2 regions of the Pantoea sp. R13S299 genome follow, and region 2 is predicted to be linked to the other one. Evidence: predicted binding sites of a transcription regulator. Region 2 holds the regulator's gene; the other holds the start of a gene.
What was found. Region 2 encodes Fur, which represses iron uptake genes when iron is present. Its sites were predicted from a motif close to ATAATAATGAGAACNACTATCAA; they were not measured.
Positions count from the first base shown of each region.

Region 1 (4,508 bases), on a different contig from region 2:
GGGCAAAGATCTGCTGCGTCTCGACTTTGCACAGTGTAAGTCCGACTGGCTGAGCGGCGTTTTTTCTATTCCGGTGATGCAGGCGTAGCCAGCAGGGCAGGGCGCGCAGCTACGTGCCCTCACAATGCATAATTCGTGCGGTAAACTGTGACAAACCGCACGATTCTATAAACTAACTCGCCATTCTGGCGTAAAATCCTCCACCGAAACCCCGTCATACCTGAATCATCGTGCATCTGTGATGGGGCTGGAACATTCATCTGCATTTCAGGCCTTTTCCGGCCAAAACGACAAACGAAGACAACTATGCGACGCTTAATGATTTCACTGATTCTGGCATTGCCTGTTATGGCAATGGCGCAGCAGGCTGAGCCTTTCTCACCGCCCGCCGGACTTCATCCGCACTCTCAGACTTCTCAGCATGAAATTCTGGGTGACGGTGAGCTGCCGGAACACACCAGCAGTAACGCTTCCCTCTCCGGATTCAACGACACGCTGTAAGTGCTGATGCGCTGCCAGACCCGGCGGCGCACTATGACCGGCTCGTCAGGAGCCGGCCAGCCTTAACCTGATCTGCCTGCCTCAACAACCCGCTAATACCTCTCTCTGAACATTTTCAGGGCCGCCTCACGCCTGCCATACCCACATCTGTAACTCTATAAAATATATCTTAAGCCGCCTGATCGCATTTTTCGTTCTTGTGCTCAAGATATATCATAGCTAATCTCCCGGCTTGAGATGAGAATGATTGTTATTCCATTACAGTTTTATGACAGTGAGCATGCCCCTGAATCACGGGCATCGATCCCGATTGAGGAGAGATATTTTGACTGCATCAGCTAATCAGCGCTTACCCCAGCGCGTCCGTAATGAACTGCGTTTCCGCCATATCCAGGTCGTCAGTAAAACCAACGTTGCCGGTAAATTCTGGCGCATCAGTTTCAGCGGCAGCGATCTGGCGGGCTTCACATCGCCAGGCTTTGATGACCACATCAAGGTATTTTTCCCTTCTTCGGAAGGTGAAACACTGGCTCTGCCGCAGATAACCGACGCGGGAATTGTCTGGCCTGAAGGTCTGCGTCCGCAGGCACGTGACTACACGCCGCTGGCGTTCGATGGTGTCTCTTCACTGACCCTCGATTTCTATATTCATCAGCAGGGCGTAGCGAGTGACTGGGCAACGCAGGCGCAGGCAGGCGATAAACTGATTATCGGTGGGCCACGCGGTTCGCTGGTGGTGCCGACCGATTATGCGTTCCAGCTTTATGTCTGTGATGAAACCGGGTTGCCAGCCTTTGCACGCCGTCAGCGTGACGCAAGGGCGCAGTCGCTGCATCTCTATGCCTTTACCGATGAAGCGACGGGCTGCGACTATTTATCGGATACGACTGGCGTAACGACAAACTGGCTGGGCAGTGGTCAGATGCAGAAAGCGCAACTCAGCCAGCTGATTGCCCGGCTGGATCAGCTCGCACTTCCGGCGGAAGATTACTTTATCTGGCTGACCGGCGAAGGTGAGTTTGTCAAAGCGCTGTCTGACTACTTCCAGGTGCAGCGCGGCCTCAGCAGTGATTTTGTTCGCGCGGTAGCCTACTGGCATCAGAAGTAAGCGCCTTTGGCAATTGAGTTTTACCAGACGGCGGACTACCATCAATCCGACTTTTTTTCCGCAGGGCAGGCTATGAAACAGCATCCGACTTCCACATCATCTGACGATCAGAGCGCGCGCGCAGGCGGCTGCGGCGGACGACGAAAACGTCGTGAAAAGATGCTGGAAGCGAGTGAGATCCGCCTGCTGATGCTCCATTTCCTGGCGCAGAATGCGGCGCACGGCTATGAGCTAATCAAGTCGGTTGAGGAGCTGTCGAAGGGAGAGTATTCACCCAGTCCGGGGATCATCTACCCCAATCTGACGCTGCTGGAAGAGATGGAGGCGATTGAGGTGGTGGATGCGCAGGCAGCGCGTAAAGCCTACCGTCTGACCGCAACGGGAGAGGCGCAACTGGCAGAAAACCTGGAAACGGTGACCAGCCTGATAACTCGGCTCTCTACGCTGGCGATTCTGGTCAATAACCGCAACATTCCTGCTGTTGAACAGGCGATTCATGGACTGAAGGTCGCGCTGAACCGGCGGCTGGCGCAGGAAGATATCTCAGAAGCCGCGCTGCAGACGCTGATTAAGGCGCTGCACGACGCGGCTGAAAAAATCACCGACAGTTAATCAGCTGATTTCAGCTTTGTTTTTGTCGATGTGGCCCAGGGTACGATCCGGGAAACAGATGTCGCGCACGCGCTGTTTCAGCGTGGTCGCATCCGGGAAGCCACCATCGCGCTTACGTTCCCACAGCAGATGCTCATCCAGCGTAATCTCAAAGATACCGCCGGTGCCTGGTTTCAGCGTCACCTCCGCCAGATCCTCAGCGAAAGTATGCAGAAGTTCCTGTGCCATCCACGCTGATCGCATCAGCCAGTTGCATTGCATACAGTAGTGAATAACAACCACAGGTTTTTGCGCCATAACTCTATTCCTTTACGTGTTGATAAATGCCAGTGCATTCAGGTTAAAAAAGTGTGCGCTGTGGTCTGTAAGGTTAATGTAAATAAGATTGATAATGATTATCACTTGCATTAGATTCCCGGCAATAATGATTACACCCGCAAGATGTTCTGACTTTTTACGGCTTTTATGCAGGGCCGTTTTTATATAGCAGCAAGCAAGTGAGCGAATACTAACAATTAATCAGGTAATTCGCGCCTATGTCACCACGTTTTCGGAGATTGACGCAAACGCGTCTGTCTCAACTGGCGTTGTTCGCCACATTCATCACAACCCCCTGCACGTATGCCGCGCGCAGTGAATCTGTCCCGCAGAAACTTTCCGACCGCCAGGACAGCAGTGCCGAGCCGGTAATGACTGTGATGTCGCCGGAAATCAAAAAAACGGCAGGCAGCAAGACTACGCTCTCTGCCAGCGATCTGCAGCAACGTGGCGCCACCGACTTCGGATCGATCATGCGCTATGAACCGTTGATCAGCGCTACCGGCACCAGTGGTGGTTCCTCGGCGGGTAAAAGCGGCTTTGATCGGGCGGGTTATACCGGCTACAACATTCGTGGTCTGGAGAGCAACCGCGTGGGTCTGGATGTGGATGGCATTCCATTGCCACAGGCCACCGGCCGCAGCTATGTGGGACGCGCCGGTCTCGACAGCTTTGGGATTGGCCGCGATTACATCGATCCTTATATGTTTGGCCGCATTGAGATAGAAAAGGGCGCCACAGCAGTGGATCAGTCCAACACGTCGCTTGGCGGCAATGTCTCGTTCCGTAACAAATCCCCGGACGACTATCTGCATCCCGGTAAAACCACTTATTTCGGTTATCAAAGCGACTACGACTCATCCAGCCGCAGCTGGCACAACGGCATGACTGCGGCAGCAGGTGACGATACGCTACGGGGGATCTTTGTTTACAGTCGTCGTGACGGACAGCAGGCCCGCAATAACAGTGACACGCTTGATGCTTATCCGGCCAACTGGCACTCCGACGCCTTTATGACCTCCGGCATCTGGCAGCCCAATGATGTTCACAAGTTCAGCGCGACGGTCGATTACTATCACAAAACCAACCACAGCCATTACGACAGCTGGAGCACATCAGGCAATACCGTCTGGGGAACGGCACAGCAGCAGAGCGATACCCGGCGCTGGGGCATTAGCCTTGCGGATGAGTACACGCCGTATAATGACCTGATCGACAGTCTGACGACCCGCGTTTACTGGCAGCAAACCCAGGCACATGACAACACCTTTATGCCGTCAAGCGCCACCGCCTGGCAAACCGTCTACTCCGACTACAATAGCGACAGCTACGGTTTTGACACTCGCGCGCTTAAAAGCATCGGGCGACATGAACTGAGCGCCGGGCTGAATGCGCGTCTGGTCGATACTGAACGACCTTTCCGCCAGGCACCGCCCGCCAGTGCTTTTGCTGAGATCATGCAGCCGCAGGCTAACAGCCGCAGCTATACCGTGGGCGGTTATCTGCAGGACACCATCAGCTTTGATGCTGACGGGCACCGTGCGGCTATCGTGCCGGGCGTGCGCGTGGCGTACCAGAATACCCGACCGCGTGATGTGGCGACGCTGACCACCAACAGTAGTGTGCTCGACGCCAGCGAAGTCTCTGCGCTCTACGGTTCGCCAAACAGCGACACTCAGATATTGCCGTCGATCGCCTTCCAGTACGATCTGACGCCGAAGCTGATGACGTATCTGCAATATACCCGTGGCGCGCAGTTCCCCAACGACTCTCAGCTCTATGGCTCCTGGAACCTTGGATCCAGCTATGCCGGCCCCGCACAGTATGCGCTGATTGGCAATGCAGACCTGAAAACCGAAACCAGCAACAATTACGAGTGGGGTATAAAAGGTCAGGTTGCAGAAGGCGTCACGCTTAATACTGCTGCGTTCTATAACGACTATAAAAACTTCATCGCCTTTACCCGCTA
Region 1 covers NZ_JBLYEF010000004.1:243,662-248,169, forward strand. The annotation lists gene ACN1CO_RS18160 (helix-turn-helix domain-containing protein) at 1-88, shown strand, start outside; gene ACN1CO_RS18165 (hypothetical protein) at 307-501, shown strand; gene ACN1CO_RS18170 (siderophore-interacting protein) at 827-1,609, shown strand; gene ACN1CO_RS18175 (PadR family transcriptional regulator) at 1,682-2,221, shown strand; gene ACN1CO_RS18180 (SelT/SelW/SelH family protein) at 2,222-2,518, opposite strand; gene ACN1CO_RS18185 (TonB-dependent receptor domain-containing protein) at 2,758-4,508, shown strand, end outside.
Region 1: a site for Fur is predicted at 2,607-2,629, ahead of ACN1CO_RS18185 (TonB-dependent receptor domain-containing protein). Genes of this name have one in related genera too.

Region 2 (4,508 bases):
TAACAAACGGTTGTTTCCCTCAGACGCTTTGTGGATCATACTCCGTTACTTCGTGGTACAAATCACCCGTTATTCGTATTGAGGATTTTTGAGATGAGTGAGGCTGAAGCCCGCCCAACTAACTTTATTCGTCAGATCATTGACGAAGATTTGGCGAGCGGTAAGCACAACAGCGTGCATACCCGTTTCCCGCCAGAGCCCAATGGCTATCTGCATATTGGTCATGCGAAATCGATCTGTCTGAATTTTGGCATCGCCCAGGATTATCAGGGGCAATGCAACCTGCGTTTCGACGATACCAATCCGGTTAAAGAGGATCTGGAATTCGTTGAATCCATCAAGCGTGACGTCCAGTGGCTGGGTTTTGAGTGGAGCGGTGAGGTCTGTTACTCATCAAACTATTTTGATCAGCTTTATCATTATGCCATCGAGCTGATTTCTAAAGGTCTGGCCTATGTTGATGAGCTGAGTCCGGATCAGATTCGCGAATATCGCGGCACCCTGAAAGAGCCGGGTAAAAACAGCCCTTATCGCGATCGCAGCGTTGAAGAGAACCTGGCGCTGTTTGAGAAGATGCGTAACGGTGAGTTCGCCGAAGGCACTGCCTGTCTGCGTGCTAAAATCGACATGGCCTCTAATTTCATCGTGATGCGCGATCCGGTGCTTTACCGCATCAAGTTCGCGGAACACCACCAGACGGGCAACAAGTGGTGCATCTATCCGATGTATGACTTCACCCACTGCATCTCCGATGCGCTGGAAGGCATTACGCACTCACTGTGTACGCTGGAGTTCCAGGACAACCGACGTCTCTATGACTGGGTGCTGGATAACATCACCATTCCGGTTCATCCGCGGCAGTATGAGTTCTCGCGCCTGAATCTGGAGTATGCGGTGATGTCGAAACGCAAACTCACTCAGCTGGTGACCGAGAAGCACGTAGAAGGCTGGGATGATCCGCGTATGCTGACCGTTTCAGGTCTGCGCCGTCGTGGTTACACCGCAGCGTCTATCCGTGAGTTCTGCCGTCGTATCGGCGTGACCAAGCAGGACAACATTGTGGAGATGGCCTCGCTGGAGTCCTGTATCCGTGATGACCTGAATGAGAATGCGCCACGCGCCATGGCAGTGCTGGATCCGCTTAAAGTGGTCATCGAAAACCTGCCGGCCGGTCACAGCGAAATCATCACCATGCCAAATCATCCGGGCAAGCCTGAGATGGGCACGCGTGAAGTGCCGTTCAGCCGTGAGATCTGGATCGATCGTGCAGATTTCCGTGAAGAGGCGAACAAGCAATATAAGCGTCTGGTGCTGGGCAAAGAAGTTCGCCTGCGCAACGCCTATGTGATCCGTGCTGAGCGTATCGCTAAAGATGAAGCGGGCAACATTACCTGCATCTATTGCACCAGCGATGTTGATACGCTGAGCAAAGATCCGGCCGATGGTCGCAAGGTGAAAGGGGTGATTCATTGGGTGTCTGCCGATCATGCGCAGCCTGCTGAATTCCGTCTGTATGACCGTCTGTTCAGCGTGCCAAATCCAGGCGCGGCAGAGGACTTCCTGGCGGTGATCAACCCTGAGTCTCTGGCAATCAAACAGGGCTTTGTCGAACCGGGCCTGCGCGATGTAGAATCGACCACCCCGTTCCAGTTCGAACGTGAAGGTTATTTCTGCGCCGACAGCGTTTACTCTAAGCCGTCACAGCTGGTGTTTAACCGCACCGTCGGTCTTCGTGATACCTGGACGAAAACCGGCGAATAATTTTTTTCCGCTGACCTCATAAAATGACAAAAGGGCGATTTATCGCCCTTTTTTATTGCCCCGATTTTTGCCATTGCCGATGTTTATTCTGCACTAACTGCAACCTGTTAAATCCCGCATTGTGAGAGTAATCTGAGTTTAAAAAAATTAATCAATTTCCGGATGTGAATTATTCGCTTTCAGGTAGGCTATGCGCTCTCAGAGGTTGTACAGCGGGTTACAGAAGGAAAAAAAATGACCGTTCTCGCTCAGGAAGCCAGAAACAGTGTTGTCGTTTTACATCAGCTCATTGAACGTATTTTTAATCAGCCTGCCGGATCTGACGACAGTTTCGAGCTGCTGATGTCCTATTTTCATCCTGACTTCCGCATGGTGACCCCGAAGGGCAAAGAGTACAATCTGAACGAAGTTGAAGATCTTTTCCGACAGTTGCAGGGACAACGCGAAGGGATGCGCATTGCCACCTGCGAACATGTGATCCTCTCTCATCATGATAAAGAGATCACCGTGCAGTATCGCGAAATGCAGATGATAAATGGCAACAACCATAGCCGCATCTCGCTGGCGATACTGGATTGCAGTAGCTCCATTCCGCGCTGGCGTTATCTGCAGGAGACGCTGGTTGCCTGACGCGTAACAGCAGAAAACAGACAAAAAAAACCGGTGAATTCACCGGTTTTTTCATTTCAGGGCACGTTACTGGTCGTGCAGGGTTTCATTTTCCCGGCAATCGCCCAGTGTGCAGTGTCCATAGAGATAGAGGCTGTGGTTGGTCAGCTTGATGCCATGACGGGTCGCGATTTCACGCTGACGCGTTTCGATCGACTCATCGCTGAACTCGATAACCTTGCCGCAATCCAGGCAGATCAGGTGATCGTGGTGATGCTGCTGCGTCAGTTCGAAGACAGATTTGCCGCCTTCAAAGTTGTGGCGTGTGACAATGCCGGCATCATCAAACTGGTTCAGAACACGGTAAACGGTCGCCAGGCCAATCTCTTCGCCGATATCAATCAGGCGTTTGTACAAATCTTCCGCACTGACGTGATGGCACTCAGGTTCCTGAAGCACTTCCAGAATTTTCAGTCTGGGCAGTGTCACTTTCAGGCCAGCCTTTTTTAATGCGGTGTTGTTGTCAGTCATGCGGATTTTGTCCTGTTACTAATATTCACTTTGTGGCTTGTCGCCTTGAATGTCGATCTACACTCATTCTCATTTGCGTCTCATTATAGAACTGAAGCGATGAAATGAAAACCAGAGGGCGTGCCTGAATCATCATGGGCTATTGGGGAGAGGTCACCGGGCCGGGGAGGATTCTGGCAGATGTCTGTTTGTACATCGCTTAGTCTTGCCGCTGAGAAAATAAGCGGAAGATCGATGCGGGTATTCTACAGATTAAACGGAGAAAGTTAAAAAAATGTGGCTATTATTTCTATAGGAATTTCCATTGCCTCAATGTGAGCTGGCGCTCACATTGAGTCGGACAGGATCAGGCTTCGATGATCTCTTTCAGCTGCAGCTCATCAAAGATCTGCTTAACCCACTGTTCTACACGCTGGTTAGTCAGTTCTGGCTGACGATCTTCGTCAATGGCCAGGCCCAGGAAGTGAGTATCATCGGCCAGCCCTTTTGAGGCTTCGAAGTGGTAACCTTCCGTTGGCCAGTGACCGACAATCACGGCACCGTGCGGCTCAATGATGTCACGGATCGTGCCCATCGCATCACAGAAATACTCTGCGTAATCTTCCTGATCGCCACAGCCAAACAGCGCAACCAGCTTGCCGTTAAAATCGATCTCTTCCAGCGTCGGGAAAAAGTCATCCCAGTCGCACTGCGCTTCACCGTAGTACCAGGTCGGAATGCCCAGCAGCAGGATATCGAACGCTTCCAGATCTTCTTTTGTGCTTTTCGCGATGTCATGCACTTCTGCAACGTCAGTACCCAGCTGTTTCTGGATCATTTTTGCAATGTTTTCGGTATTGCCGGTATCGCTGCCAAAGAAGATGCCTACGAGTGCCATGAGTAAAATAACCTCTTAAATCCTGATGATGAGATGTGTGCCGCAGCACAATTCAGCGAATGATAGCAGACGAGGGAAAACCGGTGAACGGTTAAAGCCCCGACATTTGCTCCTGCGTGCGGTTTGCCCGCATCAATCCAGTTTGAGCTGCGCCAGCAGCATCTGTTCAATCAGTTCGCTGCGGCTGAGATTACGCTGTTCTGCCAGCGTGTTGAGTGCATCGACGGCTTCACTGTTCATTTTCAGTTCGACACGACGAAGCCCGCGTCCTTTGTCACGTTTAAGCTGATTGCGCTTGTTGATGCGCAGCTGTTCATCACGCGAAAGCGGACTGGTTTTGGGTCGACCAGGGCGGCGCTCATCAGCAAAGAGATCGAGCGTCGTGCGGTCAGTCTGTTCTTTTGCCATGGCTTAGTAAAACTGAATGAGGGCGGGCGCCAGACTCTCACCGCGCAGATTATAAATTATTGGCTATTGCCGCAGCAAAACTGACCTGCGGCAAAATTTTAGCGCGCCATCATACTTCACGCGTACTCCCGACGCCAATCCTAAACCTTTGCTGCCATCTGATTGCTTTTAAAGCGCAAAAAAGCGACGAACACTGCGCAAAACGGCATCGGGTTTCTCTGCATGAACCCAGTGTCCTGCGCCTCCAATGACATGTGCCTGCGCGGCCGGGAACTGCTGCAACAGCGCATCGCGGTAGCGGTTATCGAGATAGCTGGAGTCA
Region 2 covers NZ_JBLYEF010000001.1:283,360-287,867, forward strand. The annotation lists gene glnS (glutamine--tRNA ligase) at 94-1,761, shown strand; gene ACN1CO_RS01450 (hypothetical protein) at 1,996-2,391, shown strand; gene fur (ferric iron uptake transcriptional regulator) at 2,458-2,901, opposite strand; gene fldA (flavodoxin FldA) at 3,248-3,778, opposite strand; gene ybfE (LexA regulated protein) at 3,911-4,186, opposite strand; gene ybfF (esterase) at 4,355-4,508, opposite strand, start outside.